Regions from separate parts of the Bradyrhizobium sp. USDA 3311 genome, predicted to be linked through region 2. Evidence: predicted binding sites of a transcription regulator. Region 2 holds the regulator's gene; the other holds the start of a gene.
What was found. The regulator LexA, encoded in region 2, represses DNA repair genes until DNA is damaged. The targets are predictions, from matches to a motif close to TGTTCNNNNTGTGTTCNG.
Positions count from the first base shown of each region.

Region 1 (7,100 bases), 3.4 Mb from region 2:
GCGACTACGATCAAGCGACTGCACGATCGCGACAGGAGCGGCTGGTGGATCGTTCCGTTCTTCTTCGTACCCGGCTTGTTCAGTCAGTTCGCGGACCTGCTGCCCAAGACAAACTGGATGCATCCTTTCAGCCTGGCGGTTTCGATCCTGTGGCTGTGGGGCCTCGTCGAAATGTTCTGCCGGCCCGGCACCTCGGGCCACAACCGGTTCGGCCCCGATCCGCTCGCCGACATCGAGGACGGCTCCGCGTCCGCCGCGTCCCCTGCGCAAGGCTGGGACCAGAGCCGCGAGATCGAAATTGTCCCGCCCAGTGCTAGCCCACCCGGCGGCATGCATGTTAAGCGGGGCGCATGACCGATGCCCTCTCGATTGCCCGCGATCTCATCCGCTGCCCCTCGGTAACCCCGGCCGATGCCGGCGCACTCGGGGTGCTTGAAAACGCCCTCAACGCCGCCGGCTTCACCTGCCAGCGCGTGACGTTCAGCGAGCCCGGCACCGCCGACGTCGACAATCTCTATGCGCGGATCGGCAGCGAAGGGCCGCACATCACCTTCGCCGGCCACACCGACGTGGTGCCCGCTGGCGACGAAAGCGCCTGGAGCGTCGGCGCATTCTCCGGCGAGGTAAAGGACGGTTTTCTGCATGGCCGCGGCGCGGTCGACATGAAGGGCGGCATCGCGTGCTCGGTCGCCGCGGTGCTGGAGCATCTCGCCGCCAACGGCGGCAAGCCGCGCACCGACGGCACGGGCTCGATCTCGTTCCTGATCACCGGCGACGAGGAAGACGTCTCCATCAACGGCACCATCAAGCTCTTGAAGTGGGCCGCCGAGCGCGGCGAAACATTCGATCACTGCGTGCTGGGCGAGCCCTCCAATGTCGAGACGCTCGGCGACACCATCAAGGTCGGCCGACGCGGCTCGCAATCCGGCACGCTGTATGTCGACGGCGTGCAAGGCCATGTCGCCTATCCGCACCGCGCCTCCAATCCGGTGCCGGACATTTCGCGATTGATCGTGGCGATCTCCGACGAGCCGCTCGACCACGGCAGCGCGCAGTTCCAGGCGTCCAACCTCGAATTCACCTCGGTCGACGTCGGCAACAAGGCCAACAACGTCATCCCCGGCGAGGCCCGCGCCAAGTTCAACATCCGCTACAACGACAACCATACGCAAGCGAGCCTGCGCGAACTGGTCGAGACGCGGCTGGCAAAGGCCTGCGGCAACCGCATCAAGGCCCGCATCGTCTGGGAGCCGTCGAACTCCAACGTGTTCGTGACCAAGCCGGGTCCGTTCACCGATCTCGCCGTGTCCGCGATCGAGGAGATCACGGGGCGGAAGCCGGAGCTGTCGACGAGCGGCGGCACCTCGGATGCGCGCTTCATCTCCAGCTACTGCCCGGTGATCGAGTTCGGTCTGGTGGGGCAGACGATGCATCAGGTGGACGAGCGGGTGCCGGTGGGGGATCTGGAAAAGCTGACGCAGGTGTATCGGGGGATACTGACGCGGTATTTTGGGTGAGGCGATAGCGCCTCCTGGAATTCCGCTGTCATCGCCCGCGAAAGCGGGCGATCCAGTATTCCAGAGACAGCCGTGATTGAACCGAGAGGCCGCGGCGTACTGGATTCCCCGCCTTCGCGGGGAATGACAGTGGCGGGTGTCGCGAGAGTTTCCCGCCTCCCGTCTCTCTAATAATCTACCTTCACCAGATACAGCCCGTCCGGCGGCGCGACGATGCCGCAGGCGGCGCGGTTGCGGGCCGCCAGCGCTGCGGAAAGGTCGTCCGCGGTCCAGCGGCCTTCGCCGACCCAGACCAGCGATCCCACCATCGAGCGCACCTGGCTGTGCAGGAACGAGCGCGCCGAGGTGAGAATCGTGATCTCGCGGCCGTCGCGCAGCACGTCGAGCTGGTCGAGCGTCTTCTCCGGCGACTTGGCCTGGCACTCGGTGTCGCGGAAGGTGGTGAAATCATGCTTGCCGAGCAGGCGCTGCGCGGCCGCATGCATCGCATCGCTATCGAGCCGGCGCGGCACGCGCCAGGCGTGGCCGACGTCGAGCGCGAGATTGGCGCGGGTGTTGACGATGCGGTAGCGATAATGGCGCTTCACGGCCGAGAAGCGCGCTTCAAAAGTATCGGGCACGATCTCGGCCTCGAGCACCGCGATCGGATGCGGCCGCAGATGCGCATTGAGCCCGTCGCGAAAGCGGCCCGGCGGAAACTGCTTCTCGATATCGACATGCGCGACCTGGCCGCGCGCATGCACGCCGGCATCGGTGCGACCCGCGCCATGCACCCGCAGATCCGCACCGGTCATCGCCTTCACCGCCGCTTCCAGTGCGCCCTGCACCGACGGCAGCGTATCCTGCACCTGCCAGCCGAAGAACGGCGCGCCGTCATATTCGATGGTGAGCTTGTAGCGGGGCATCGTTTCCAATTCTGCCGTCATCGCCCGGCTTGACCGGGCGATCCAGTACGCCGCGGCCTATCCGTTCGACCGAGAAGCCTCGGCGTACTGGATACCCCGCCTTCGCGGGGTATGACAGTGTCAGGTGAATTTGGCGCCCGCCTTCAGCGGCACACCACGCAAGAAGTCCGTGGCCTGCATCCGCGCCTTGCCTTCGCGCTGCAGCTCGATGATGCGGATCGCGCCCTCGCCGCAGGCGATGGTGAGCCGGTCGTCGAGCACCTCGCCCGGCGCGCCCGAGCCCTTGGCGAGCTCGCAGCGCAGGATTTTGACGCGCGCGTTCTCGCTGACGCCTGCGAGCTCGGCCCAGGCGCCGGGGAACGGCGACAGGCCGTGGATGTGGCGCAGCACCGCCCGTGCGGGCTTGGTCCAGTCGATCCGCGCCTCAGCCTTGTCGATCTTGGCCGCATAGGTGACGCCGTCCTCGCTCTGCTTCTTGAGCTGGAGCCCCCCGCGGTCGAGCGCGGCCATGGCGCGGACCATCAGGTCGGCGCCGAGGCGCGAGAGACGATCGTGCAGGTCGGCCGCGGTCATGGTGTCCGTGATCGCCAGCCGCTCGGCCATGGCGACATCGCCGGTGTCGAGGCCGACATCCATCTTCATCACCATCACGCCGCTTTCGGCATCATCAGCCATAATCGCGCGGTTGATCGGCGCGGCGCCGCGCCAGCGCGGCAGGAGCGAGGCGTGCAGATTGTAGCAGCCGAGCTTTGGCGCATCGAGGATGGCCTGCGGCAGGATCATGCCGTAGGCGACGACGACGGCGGCATCGGCGTCAAAGGCGCGAAATTCTTCCAGCGCCTCCTCTGTCTTCAGCGTCTTCGGGGTCAGCACGGGAACGCCGAGTCTTCGCGCGGCTTCCTCGACCGGGGTCGGCTGCAATTGCAGGCCGCGCCGCCCGCCCGGCTTCGGCGCGCGGGTATAGACGGCGACGATCTCATGGCCATGCGCGACGAGCTCGAGCAGCGTCGGCACGGAGAAATCGGGCGTGCCCATGAAGATCAGGCGAAGGGGCATCGGAAAAACCTGCGAGGAACGTGATCCAATTACTGTCATTCCGGGGCGGCTCGAAGAGCCGAACCCGGAATCTCGAGATTCTCAGGTGCGCAATTGCGCACCATAGTTCGATGCTGTGCATCGCCCCGGAATGACGGAGAACCTCACTCCGCGCGCTTGGCGGCTTTCTCGAACTTCTTCAGCACGCGGTCGCGCTTCAGCTTCGACAGATAGTCGACGAACAGGACGCCGTTGAGGTGGTCGATCTCGTGCTGGATGCAGGTGGCGTAGAGGCCTTCGGCGTCCTCCTCGTGCACCTTGCCGTCGAGATCGGTGAAGCGCACGCGCACCTTCGCAGGCCGCTCGACCTCCTCGTAATATTCGGGGATCGACAGGCAGCCTTCCTCGTAGACCGACAATTCCTCGGACGAGGCGATGACTTCCGGATTGATGAAGACGCGCGGCTCCGGCTTAGTCTCGCCGTTCTCGTCGCGCTTGGCGAGGTCCATGGTGATCAGCCGCAGCGGCTGGGCGATCTGGATCGCCGCCAACCCGATGCCGGGCGCGTCGTACATGGTCTCGAACATGTCGTCGGCAAGCTTGCGGATCTCCGTCGTGACCTTCTCGATCGGCTTGGAGACCAGACGCAGCTGCTTGTCGGGCAGGATGATGATTTCTCTGAGGGCCATGGCGGGCGATTTAAGCCGGGCGCGACAAGCGGTCAATGAGGCCCGGAACGCGTTAACGATCCGCTAACCATAAAACTTCAGCTTTCGTTAACCATAAAAATTAACGGGGCATTTACCATAAATGTTCGCTATTCGTTCGTGCCGGCAGCCGAATCGGCTAGAAGGACAGGCATGAACGAGATCATTTTCGTGGCTGGCGACTGGCCGGTGCGCACGATCGACGCGCTGATCGGCTTCGGCGTCCTGGTCCTCATCCTGCTGGTTGTGATCGCCGTGGTCATTGCACGCTCGGGGCGGCGCGGGGCGGAACTCGCGATGGCGAATGCGATCCGCGCCGACGAGCTCGAGGAGCGCATCAGCCAGATGCTGCACGCCCAGAGCGAGGCTTCGGGCCGGGTCGATGCCATGACCCAGGCGCTGGCCGGCCGCCAGGCCGAGATGGCACGGGCGGTCAACGAGCGGCTGGATTCGGTGACCCATCGCGTCGGCCAGTCCATGGAGCACTCGACCCGCAACACCATGGAGAGCCTGCACGCCCTGCACGAGCGACTCGGCATCATCGACAACGCGCACAAGAACCTCACCGACCTCACCACGCAGGTGACGACCTTGCGCGACGTGCTCGCCAACAAGCAGTCGCGCGGCGCCTTCGGCCAGGCCCGGATGGAGGCGATCGTCCAGGACGGCTTGCCGAAGGGCGCCTACGAGTTCCAGTTCACGCTCTCGACCGGCAAGCGGCCGGACTGCGTCGTGTTCCTGCCCGACCAGCGCCCGCTCTGCATCGACGCGAAGTTTCCGCTCGAGGCGATGACCGCGCTGCACGATGCCCGCACCGACGAGGAGAAGCGCATCGCCACGCAGCGGCTGCGCGGCGACGTGATGAAGCATGTCAGCGACATCGCGGAAAAATATCTCGTCACCGGCGAGACCCAGGAGATGGCACTGATGTTCGTGCCGTCGGAATCGGTCTACGCCGAGATCCATGACGGCTTCGACGACGTGATCCAGAAGGCCTATCGCGCCCGCGTTGTGCTGGTGTCGCCCTCGCTGCTGATGCTGGCGATCCAGGTGATGCAGCAGATCATGAAGGACGCGCGCATGCGCGATGCCGCCGACCAGATCCGCACCGAGGTCATCAAGCTCGGCGACGATCTCGGCCGCTTGCGCGACCGCGTGCTGAAGCTCCAGAAGCATTTTGCCGACGTGAACGAGGACGTCCGCCAGGTGCTGATCTCCGCCGACAAGATCGAGAAGCGCGCCGGACGGATCGAGGAGCTGGATTTCAGCAAGGCCGATACGCCCGCGGAGGGCCCGCACCTGGTGGCGACGGGCGCGGCCGAGTTGTTCCCGAGGAAGCTCCAGGCGGGGGAGTAGATTTTTTAGCACACTGTCATGCCCCGCGAAGGCGGGGCATCCAGTACGCCGTGACAGTCGTTGTTGAGCCGAAACGCCGCGGAGTACTGGATCGTCCGCCTTCGCGGACGATGACGCCGAGGATGTTGGAGGCTCTCCCGCCTCACGGCTACCGCGAGAGTCTTTTCCCCCAGAATCTGCTAACACCTCCCCATGACCGCACCCGACGCGACCACCGGAACCGTCCAAACCAGCGCTGATGCCCCCGCCGCCTCCTGGCGCGACAGCCTTGCCGTGTACCTGCAACCGCGCGTGCTGATCGTGCTGTTCCTCGGCTTCTCGTCCGGCCTGCCGCTGGCGCTGTCGGGCTCGACGCTGCTGGTGTGGATGCGCGAGGCCGGGGTCGATCTCGGGACCATCGGGCTGTTTGCGCTGGTCGGCACGCCCTACACGCTGAAATTTTTGTGGGCGCCGCTGGTGGATGCGCTGCATGTGCCGCTGTTCACGCGCGCGTTCGGACGCCGCCGCGGCTGGCTGCTGTTCTCGCAGCTGCTGCTGATCATCGCCATCCTGCTGCTGGCGCTGACCGATCCCGCGCGCTCGCCGTTCTACGTCGCGCTCGGCGCGTTGCTGGTGGCGACGACGTCCTCGACGCAGGACATCGTGGTCGACGCCTTCCGCGTCGAGAGCCTGCCGGAGAGCGAGCAGGCCGCCGGCATGGCGTCCTATGTCGCTGCCTATCGCATCGGCATGCTGGTCTCGACCGCGGGCGCGCTGTTCATCGTCTCCGGTTTCGAGAGCACCGGCATTTCGCGCACATCGGCCTGGATGTGGGGCTATGTGGTGATGGCGGCGATGGTGCTGATCGGCACGATCACCGCGCTGGCCGCGACCGAGCCCGAGCAGTCGGTGCGGGCGGAAGCCGCAACGCAGGCCGATACGGCGTTCGCGCGCGTGCTGCACGCGGCGATCGGCGCGTTCTCGGAATTCCTGGCGCGCAAGGACGCGCTCGCCGCGCTTGCCTTCGTCGTACTGTTCAAGTTCACCGACGCCTTCTCCGGCACCATGACGGCGCCGTTCGTGATCGACCTCGGCTTCTCCCGCAACGACTATGCGGCGATCGTGAAGGGCGTCGGCCTTGCGGCGACGCTAATCGGCGGCTTTGCCGGCGGCTTCCTTGCCCGACGCTACCCGCTGGCGACGTGCTTGTGGATCGGCGGCGTGGTGCAGGCGCTCGCCAACCTCTCCTTCTCCTGGCTGGCCTTCGTCGGCACCAGCCAATGGGCGCTCGCCTTCGCCATCACAGCTGAGAATTTCACCAGCGCCATCGGCACCGTGATCTTCGTCGCCTACCTCTCCGCGCTGTGCCAGAACCCGCTGCACACGGCGACACAATACGCGCTGCTGACCGCGCTCGCCGCAGTGGGACGCACCTATCTCTCGTCGGTGGCCGGCTATGTCGCCAAGGCGACCGGCTGGCCGCTGTTCTTCGTGATCTGCGTGCTGGTGGCGATCCCGAGCCTGGTCCTGCTGACATGGCTGCAGAAGCGCGGGCATTTCGAAGAGCTGGGGCCGGTAAGGGTGTGACCACCACTGCTGTC
Region 1 is NZ_JBSSFI010000001.1:2,212,897-2,219,996, reverse strand. Features, by position in the region: gene ACVWW6_RS10440 (DUF805 domain-containing protein) at 1-354, shown strand, start outside; gene dapE (succinyl-diaminopimelate desuccinylase) at 351-1,517, shown strand; gene truA (tRNA pseudouridine(38-40) synthase TruA) at 1,685-2,422, opposite strand; gene fmt (methionyl-tRNA formyltransferase) at 2,543-3,478, opposite strand; gene def (peptide deformylase) at 3,622-4,146, opposite strand; gene ACVWW6_RS10415 (DNA recombination protein RmuC) at 4,318-5,520, shown strand; gene ACVWW6_RS10410 (AmpG family muropeptide MFS transporter) at 5,713-7,086, shown strand.
Region 1: ACVWW6_RS10415 (DNA recombination protein RmuC) is a predicted target of LexA. The motif match lies at 4,269-4,286, and genes of this name have one in related genera.

Region 2 (7,100 bases):
CTCGTCCGTCAGATCATGCCGCGGCAGAGCTGACGGTCCCTCATGACTGGACGGATCAAGCAGGATAAATCCTGATCCGGTCCCATTTTGCTTCATCGCCCGCGCTCGGCTAGAACTCTTGCCGCCCATTCGTCCAGACTTTCCGAGCAGGAGTTTCGCCGTGGCCTTGATGCCGGTTTCTGACGCGCTCGCCGCGGTGCTGGCCGGTGCGGAGCCGCTGCCTGAAGAGATGATTCCCCTCGACGAGGCCTACCACCGCGTGCTCGCGCGCGACGTCGCGGCGCGGCGTACCCAGCCGCCCGAGGCGATGTCGGCCATGGACGGCTACGCCGTGCGCGCAGCCGATGCGGCCAGGGTCGACGCGCAGCTCACCATGATCGGCGAGGTCGCGGCGGGCCGGCCGTTCGCGGGAGCGGTCGGCGCCGGCGAAGCGGTGCGAATCTTCACCGGCGGCGTCGTTCCCGCCGGCGCGGACGCGGTCGTGATCCAGGAGGATACGGTCGCCGAGGGCAAGCGCATCACGATCAAGGAAGCCGCTATCGCCGGTCGGCACATCCGGCCCGCCGGCGTCGACTTCCGCGAGGGCGACGTGCTCCTGCGCAAGGGAACCCGGCTCACCGAGCGCGACCTCGCGCTCGCCGCCGGGATGAACCACCCAGACCTCCCCATCCGCCGCCGTCCGAAGGTCGCGATCCTCGCCACCGGCGACGAGCTGGTGATGCCGGGCACCACGCCGGGCCCCGGCCAGATCGTCTATTCCAACGGCTATGCCCTGCACGCCCTCGCCCGCCGGGAGGGCGCAGATACCATCGACCTCGGCGTTGCCGCCGATACGCTGGAGGCCACCACAGCCGGCATCCGCCGTGCCCGAGAGAGCGGCGCCGACATCCTGATCACGATCGGCGGCGCCTCGGTCGGCGACCACGATCTGGTCCAGCAGGCGCTGAAGACCGAAGGCATTGCGATGGCGTTCTGGAAGATCGCGATGCGGCCGGGCAAGCCGATGATGCAAGGCCGGCTAGGGGCGATGGGTGTGATCGGCCTGCCCGGCAATCCCGTGTCGTCCTATGTGTGCGGCTTCCTGTTCATGGTGCCGTTGATTCGCGCCCTGTCGGGCCGCGCCGTGATTCACCATCGTCGCGAGCGCGCCGTGCTCGGCCGCGATGTCGGTGCCAATGACCAGCGCGAGGACTATCTTCGTGCGCGCCTGGAGCGGCGCGACGACGGCATGCTTGTCGCCCTTCCCGTCAATCATCAGGATTCCTCGCTGCTTGCGAATCTCGCTGCGGCGCAGGCACTTCTCGTGCGCGCGCCGTTCGCGCCGAAGGCCGAGGCAGGCGCGCCTTGCGAGGTGCTGCGACTGCCCGCCTGAACGCACTGGTCCTGCGCGTTCCGCGAACTTTGTCGCGTTCACGGTAAATTAAGCAGTTGCGGAACACATATCGAACATATAGTGTCCGTTCATGATTTGTTTCGAGCATCTGGCGGCTCGCCGCTGAATTCACCGTCTCGGAATCGAACGACATCAACCGGGGGATTTGGTCGAGATGTTAACGCGCAAACAATACGAGCTTCTGCGATTCATCAGCGAGCGTTTGAAGGAAAGCGGTGTGCCGCCCTCCTTCGACGAGATGAAGGACGCGCTCGACCTGCGCTCGAAGTCAGGCATCCATCGCCTGATCACCGCACTGGAGGAGCGCGGCTTCATCCGGCGCCTGCCCAACCGGGCCCGCGCGATCGAGGTGATCAAGTTGCCCGAGCTGCAGGCCGCCGCTGGCAACCGCCGTGGCTTCACGCCGAGCGTCATCGAGGGCAATCTCGGCAAGGTGCGAGCGAGCTCCAGCGCGGACGAGGGCGAACGCCCCGTTGCGGTGCCGGTGATGGGCCGTATCGCGGCCGGCACGCCGATCGAAGCGTTGCAGACCCGCAGCCACACCATCAGCGTACCGCCCGACATGCTCGGCTCGGGCGAGCACTACGCGCTCGAAGTGCGCGGCGACTCGATGGTCGAAGCCGGCATCCTCGACGGCGACATGGCGCTGATCCAGCGCAATGAGAGCGCCGACACCGGCGACATCGTGGTGGCGCTGATCGACGACGAGGAAGCGACGCTGAAGCGCTTCCGCCGCCGCGGCGCCTCGATCGCGCTCGAGCCCGCCAATGCGGCCTATGAGGTCCGCATCCTGCCGCCCAACCGGGTGAAGATTCAGGGCAAGCTGATCGGCCTGTACCGGAAGTACTGAGCGTGATCCGGACTGGAGGGCCGCGTTAGCACAAAGTGCGCAGCGGTTTTCCCTCGCGACAAGCGCAGGACGCGCTTGCGCGGAGATCATGCTCAAACAATCACCTAAAGCGCGGCCCGCCGGTTGGCGACCCGCGCGTTGACGATTGTCCGCTCCGGCTGGATAGTCTTTCTGGTTTTGCTCAGATTATCCGGCCCCTCTCTAGCGCTACATCCTCGCGACGCCGCACGAAGCCCTCATCGCTTCGTGGCCCTGGAGATCGAGGAGGCAATCAATGCGCAAGATCGTTTTGAGCACCGTCACGGTGGCGCTGATCGCAGCATCCGCGTCGGCATCGCAAGCCTTCGCCGCGCAGTCGCACCATGCCCGCAAGGCAACGCCGACGACGGCGAGCGAGCAATTGCGCAACGCCGTCGCGCAGCCGTCGCAACCCGCCTGGCAATATTCGGGCTGGTCGGCACCTGCTGGTCGCTGACGAAGATGCACGCCAAATGCACGGAAGCGGTTTTTGTTCCTGACGCATTTGAAAAAGATATTGTGATGGCAGCCTGCGAAGCCAAGCCGCAGATTTGCCTACAACCGAGAAGACGCTAACATGCTTCCACTCTGATAGAGGCCAGTGCCTCCGAAGGAGGCGCGGGTCGCTATCCCTGAATGAGGAGCACCCGATGTGTGACTACAGCCTGCATGCCGTCGCGACGCGTCCCGCACAAGTCGGCGAGACGATCGTCACGACCACCTTCCGCGGCACCTCGACGCGCGGCTTCGCCTCCGAGGCCGACATGTCCGTCGCGGTCTGCCTGCTGCCGGGAACGGAGCTCGCCTTCGCCGACAACGTCCGCTACGACAATCGCTGGATCTGGACGCGCACCATCAACTCCCGCGTCGGCAAGTTCGGCAAGATCGATCCGCACATTCCCGATCGCCATCATGACGCGATCGAATTCCCCGACGGCAAATACGTACTCGTGACGCAACTCGTCGAAGGCCAGCGCGCGACCGTGCTGCAATTGCCGGTGACCCAGCCGGCCGGCGAGCGTGAACACAAGCCGGAGATCATCGCTGACAGGCCGACGATCACACGCCTGCCGATCGGCTGATGTACCTCCCCCCGGCGCAGAGGTCGGGGCCGGGATTGAAATTGCCATCGCCGGCCGTGGCCGGCGAGATGGTATGATTTGCGTCTTCCGGAATCTTCCGCCGAGATCAGGCTCGCACCTGCCCATCGCACGAAGTTTGCGCGGCCCTGCCTGAATTTTGAACGTCCGTTCCGCGGCCAGATCGCCGATGCTGTCAAAGGCTTGAGGCGGCGGACACGTTCGATGAAAACCTTCATTCGCGTCGTTGAACTCTGGGTGCCGGACCGGACGCGCATGCGGCTGGAATTCGGCGGCGGCCTCTACGGCGAAGGGCTGTCTGCGTTCAAGGCCGTGAGCGAGCACTTGCGCTTCGGATACGACGAGGGCCTTCCCGGCAAGGCCTGGGCCAGCGGCCATCCCGTGATCCTCACTAAATTCGCCAACTCCTATTTCAAGCGGACCGACCAGGCGCTCGCGGCCGGCCTCACCTGTGGCGTGGCGGTGCCGGTGTTTTCAGGCGAATTCTTGCAGGCCGTCATGGTGCTGTTCTGCGGCGACGACGAGGCGCATGTCGGCGCAATCGAGCTCTGGCACAACGATCCCGATAGCTCCCACGAGATGGGGCTCGTCGACGGCTACTATGGCACCGCCGACATGTTCGAATTCAACTCCCGCCACACCAGGTTTCCCCGCGGCTTCGGCCTGCCCGGACGCACCTGGAAAGCGGGCCTGCCGCTGATCATCAAGGACCTGCACAACGCCAGGAGTTTTCTGCGCTGGGAAGACGCCGCCGAGGTCGGGATCAATCTCGGCGTCGGCGTGCCCTATCGGACCGGCACCGACCAGACCTGGGTGCTGACTTTCCTGTCCGCACAGGCGACGCCGATTGCGCGACGCTTCGAGATCTGGGTGCCGAACGAGGCCCGTTCGGCACTGGTCTTTCGCGCCGGCGATTGCAGCGCGCAGACAGACCTTGCCGCGCTCTATGCGGACAGATCCATCGGCAGGGGCGACGGCAGCATCGGCGGAGCCTGGGCCACCGGCATGCCCGCGCTCAACGACGATCTCGGGCACGACGGCTCGGCCGCAGCCGCGGAGGCCCGCGCAATCGGACTGAGCCAGATGGTGGCCCTGCCGGTGATCGGGAGTGCTGGGCTCGAAGCCGTGCTGGCCTGGTACCTGTAGCCCGTCCGCTCAATCCTCGGCCTGCAGGTCGGCCTCGGACGGCGTCGCGTCCCGGTTACGGGGGGCTGCCGCCTGCGGCGCAAGGCTCGCGCTGAAATCGCCCTCGCCGGCGGTCGCCGGCGACCACGGACGATCGGTGCCTCTCGCTTTCACCGCCTGAACCGCAAAGCCGTCGCCGCGCCGTGTCAGAGCGAGCGCGCCTTGCGCCGCGAGTCGCTGCCGGTCGACCACCATCGCCACACAATCCGCTGGCGCCGGTCGCGCCGTCACCACCAGCGCAGCGCGGCTGCAATCATCCGCCAGAGCGTCGATGCGCAAGGCCAGCGCGACCAGGCGCCCGTCGGCGAGCGGCGTCACGCAGCCGGCCTCGTCGCACGACACGCCGGCGGCGAGCGAGGGACTACCGGCATCGCGCGGATCGGCGTCGGCAGCCAACCACTCCTTCAGGAGAAAGCCGTCCTTGTTCGCCCGGATCATTTGCAGGTGCCCGTCCCTGCCCCGCACCGCGACACTCTGGCCGTCCCCGGCGATCAGGATATCCGGCTGCCGGCCTGCCAGCCCCCAGAGGATCGCGACCAACAGCACCAGCGCGCCTGACCAGCGTAAGGGCGTGCGCAGCAGGCCCATCACGATGATCCCGAGGCTCGCCGCGATCAGCGGCGCAATGCCGAACGCCGGGATGCGGCCGACCGCGCCCGGCAGCGCGGCCACCCAGCGCGAGACCGCGACCATCCAGTCGATGCCGATCCCCATCAGCCACCAGAACACGCCGTCGAGCCCGAACGGCGCCGCGAGCAATCCGAGCAGTCCCGCCGGCATCACCAGCGCCGACACCACCGGCATCGCCCCGAGGTTGGCAAGCACGCCGAACGGGGTGACGCGGTGGAAGTGGAAGGCGGCATAGGGCGTGGTCGCAAGCCCCGCGATCAGCGAGGCCAGGAACAGCATCGCGATCTCGCGGCCGCCCCACATCGCGATGCGCGCGGTCGCCGAATGATCGGGCGAAGCGAACAGGTTCGGCATGCCGATCTGCACCAGCGCAACCAGCCCCAGCGTTGCCGCAAACGACATCTGGAAGCTCGGATGCACCAGCGCTTCGGGCGCGACCGCGAGCACGATCAACGCGGCCACGGCAAGCGTGCGGAAGGTGATGGCGCGTCGGTCGACCATGACGGCGATCAGCACCACGGCGGTCATGAAGAACGAGCGTTGCGTCGCGACCTCCGCGCCCGAGAGCAGCAGATAGAATGCGGCGGCCACCAGCGCCGCAGCCGCCGACCATTTCTTGATGGGGAAGCCGACCGCCAGTCCCGGAATCAGAGCGAGCAGCGCGCGGACCGCGAAGAACACGACGCCGGCGACCACCGCCATGTGGTAACCGGAGATCGAGAGCACATGGCCCAGCCCTGAAATGAACATGGCATCGTTGACGGGCGTGGTGATCGCGTCGCGCCGCCCCGTCAGCAGCGCCGTCGCGATCGCGCGATTGTCGCCTTCGAGCATTGCCCGGATGCGCGCGTCGATCGCATCGCGCAGGCCCTGCATGAAGGCGGCATAGCGCAGCCGCAAGCCACCGGCATCGGGCGGCACCGCAGCCGCGATCGCCCCCATCACGAAGCCGGAGGCGCCGATGCCCTGGAAAAACATGTCGCGCGAGAAATCGTAGCTGCCGGGGCGCACCGGCGAAATCGGCGGCATCAGCCGCGCCTTCAACTGCACGAAGCTGCCGACCTCCGGCGCAGTCCCCTTGCGCACCGAGAGGCGCACGCGCTCCAGCTTCACCTCGCTCCGCTGCGCCTCCATCGCGGTGACACGCAGCACGAAACGGTCGGTGCGCTCGCGGATGTCGCGCGTCTCGACGAAGCCCGACAACGACACCGAATAGAGCGGTTTTGCGAGAACGGTGTGAGCAATGCGCGCCGTCTTCCAGGTCGCCACGGCAAAACCGGCCGCAATCGCCGCGATCATGATCGCGGGGGCGAACAGCCGGCTCCGCCGCAACAGGACGGCGCCAAGCATGAGCGCGGCCGCTATCGCGGCAACGACCCACAGCACCGGCTCGTGATCGGCGGTAAAGTAGAGTGCGATGCCGCTGCCGAAGGCGACCGGCACCCACGGCAACAGCCGCCCGGCGCCGGCCTCCGCGCGCATCCATCCGCGCATCGCCTCGACGAGTGCGGGCCAGGCGCCAAAGCCCGCCGGCGCAAACCCGCCGGCCGGAGCAGCCCGGCCAACGGGCCAGGTCCCCGCAATCCCTTGGGACCGTGCTGGCCGGCCCGGCTCTGCCATTCCCTGCACCTTGCGATACGCGACGGAGGCCGAGGCTACCGGAACGTGCAGGGCGGCGAATAGCGGTACAGATCAGGAACGAACTCGATCGAGCCCTACTTTTCCTCTTCCATCGTCACGGCGACATCCGCCTTGGCCGACAGCCGGACCTTGTTGCCCTCGACGCCGGCGACGAGGCCCTTGTCGATGAAGTGATGATGGCCCCTGTGGCTGCCCTCGCCGCTGTCCTTCTTGGTCAGTTTGATCCGATGGCCCTCGACCTTGTCGACGGTGCCGATGTGGACGCCGTCGGCACCGATGACTT
Region 2 is NZ_JBSSFI010000001.1:5,628,326-5,635,425, reverse strand. Features, by position in the region: gene ACVWW6_RS26930 (molybdopterin molybdotransferase MoeA) at 161-1,372, shown strand; gene lexA (transcriptional repressor LexA) at 1,548-2,243, shown strand; gene ACVWW6_RS26920 (hypothetical protein) at 2,518-2,718, shown strand; gene ACVWW6_RS26915 (hypothetical protein) at 2,912-3,343, shown strand; gene ACVWW6_RS26910 (GAF domain-containing protein) at 3,566-4,507, shown strand; gene ACVWW6_RS26905 (ComEC/Rec2 family competence protein) at 4,517-6,796, opposite strand; gene ACVWW6_RS26900 (DUF2171 domain-containing protein) at 6,892-7,100, opposite strand, start outside.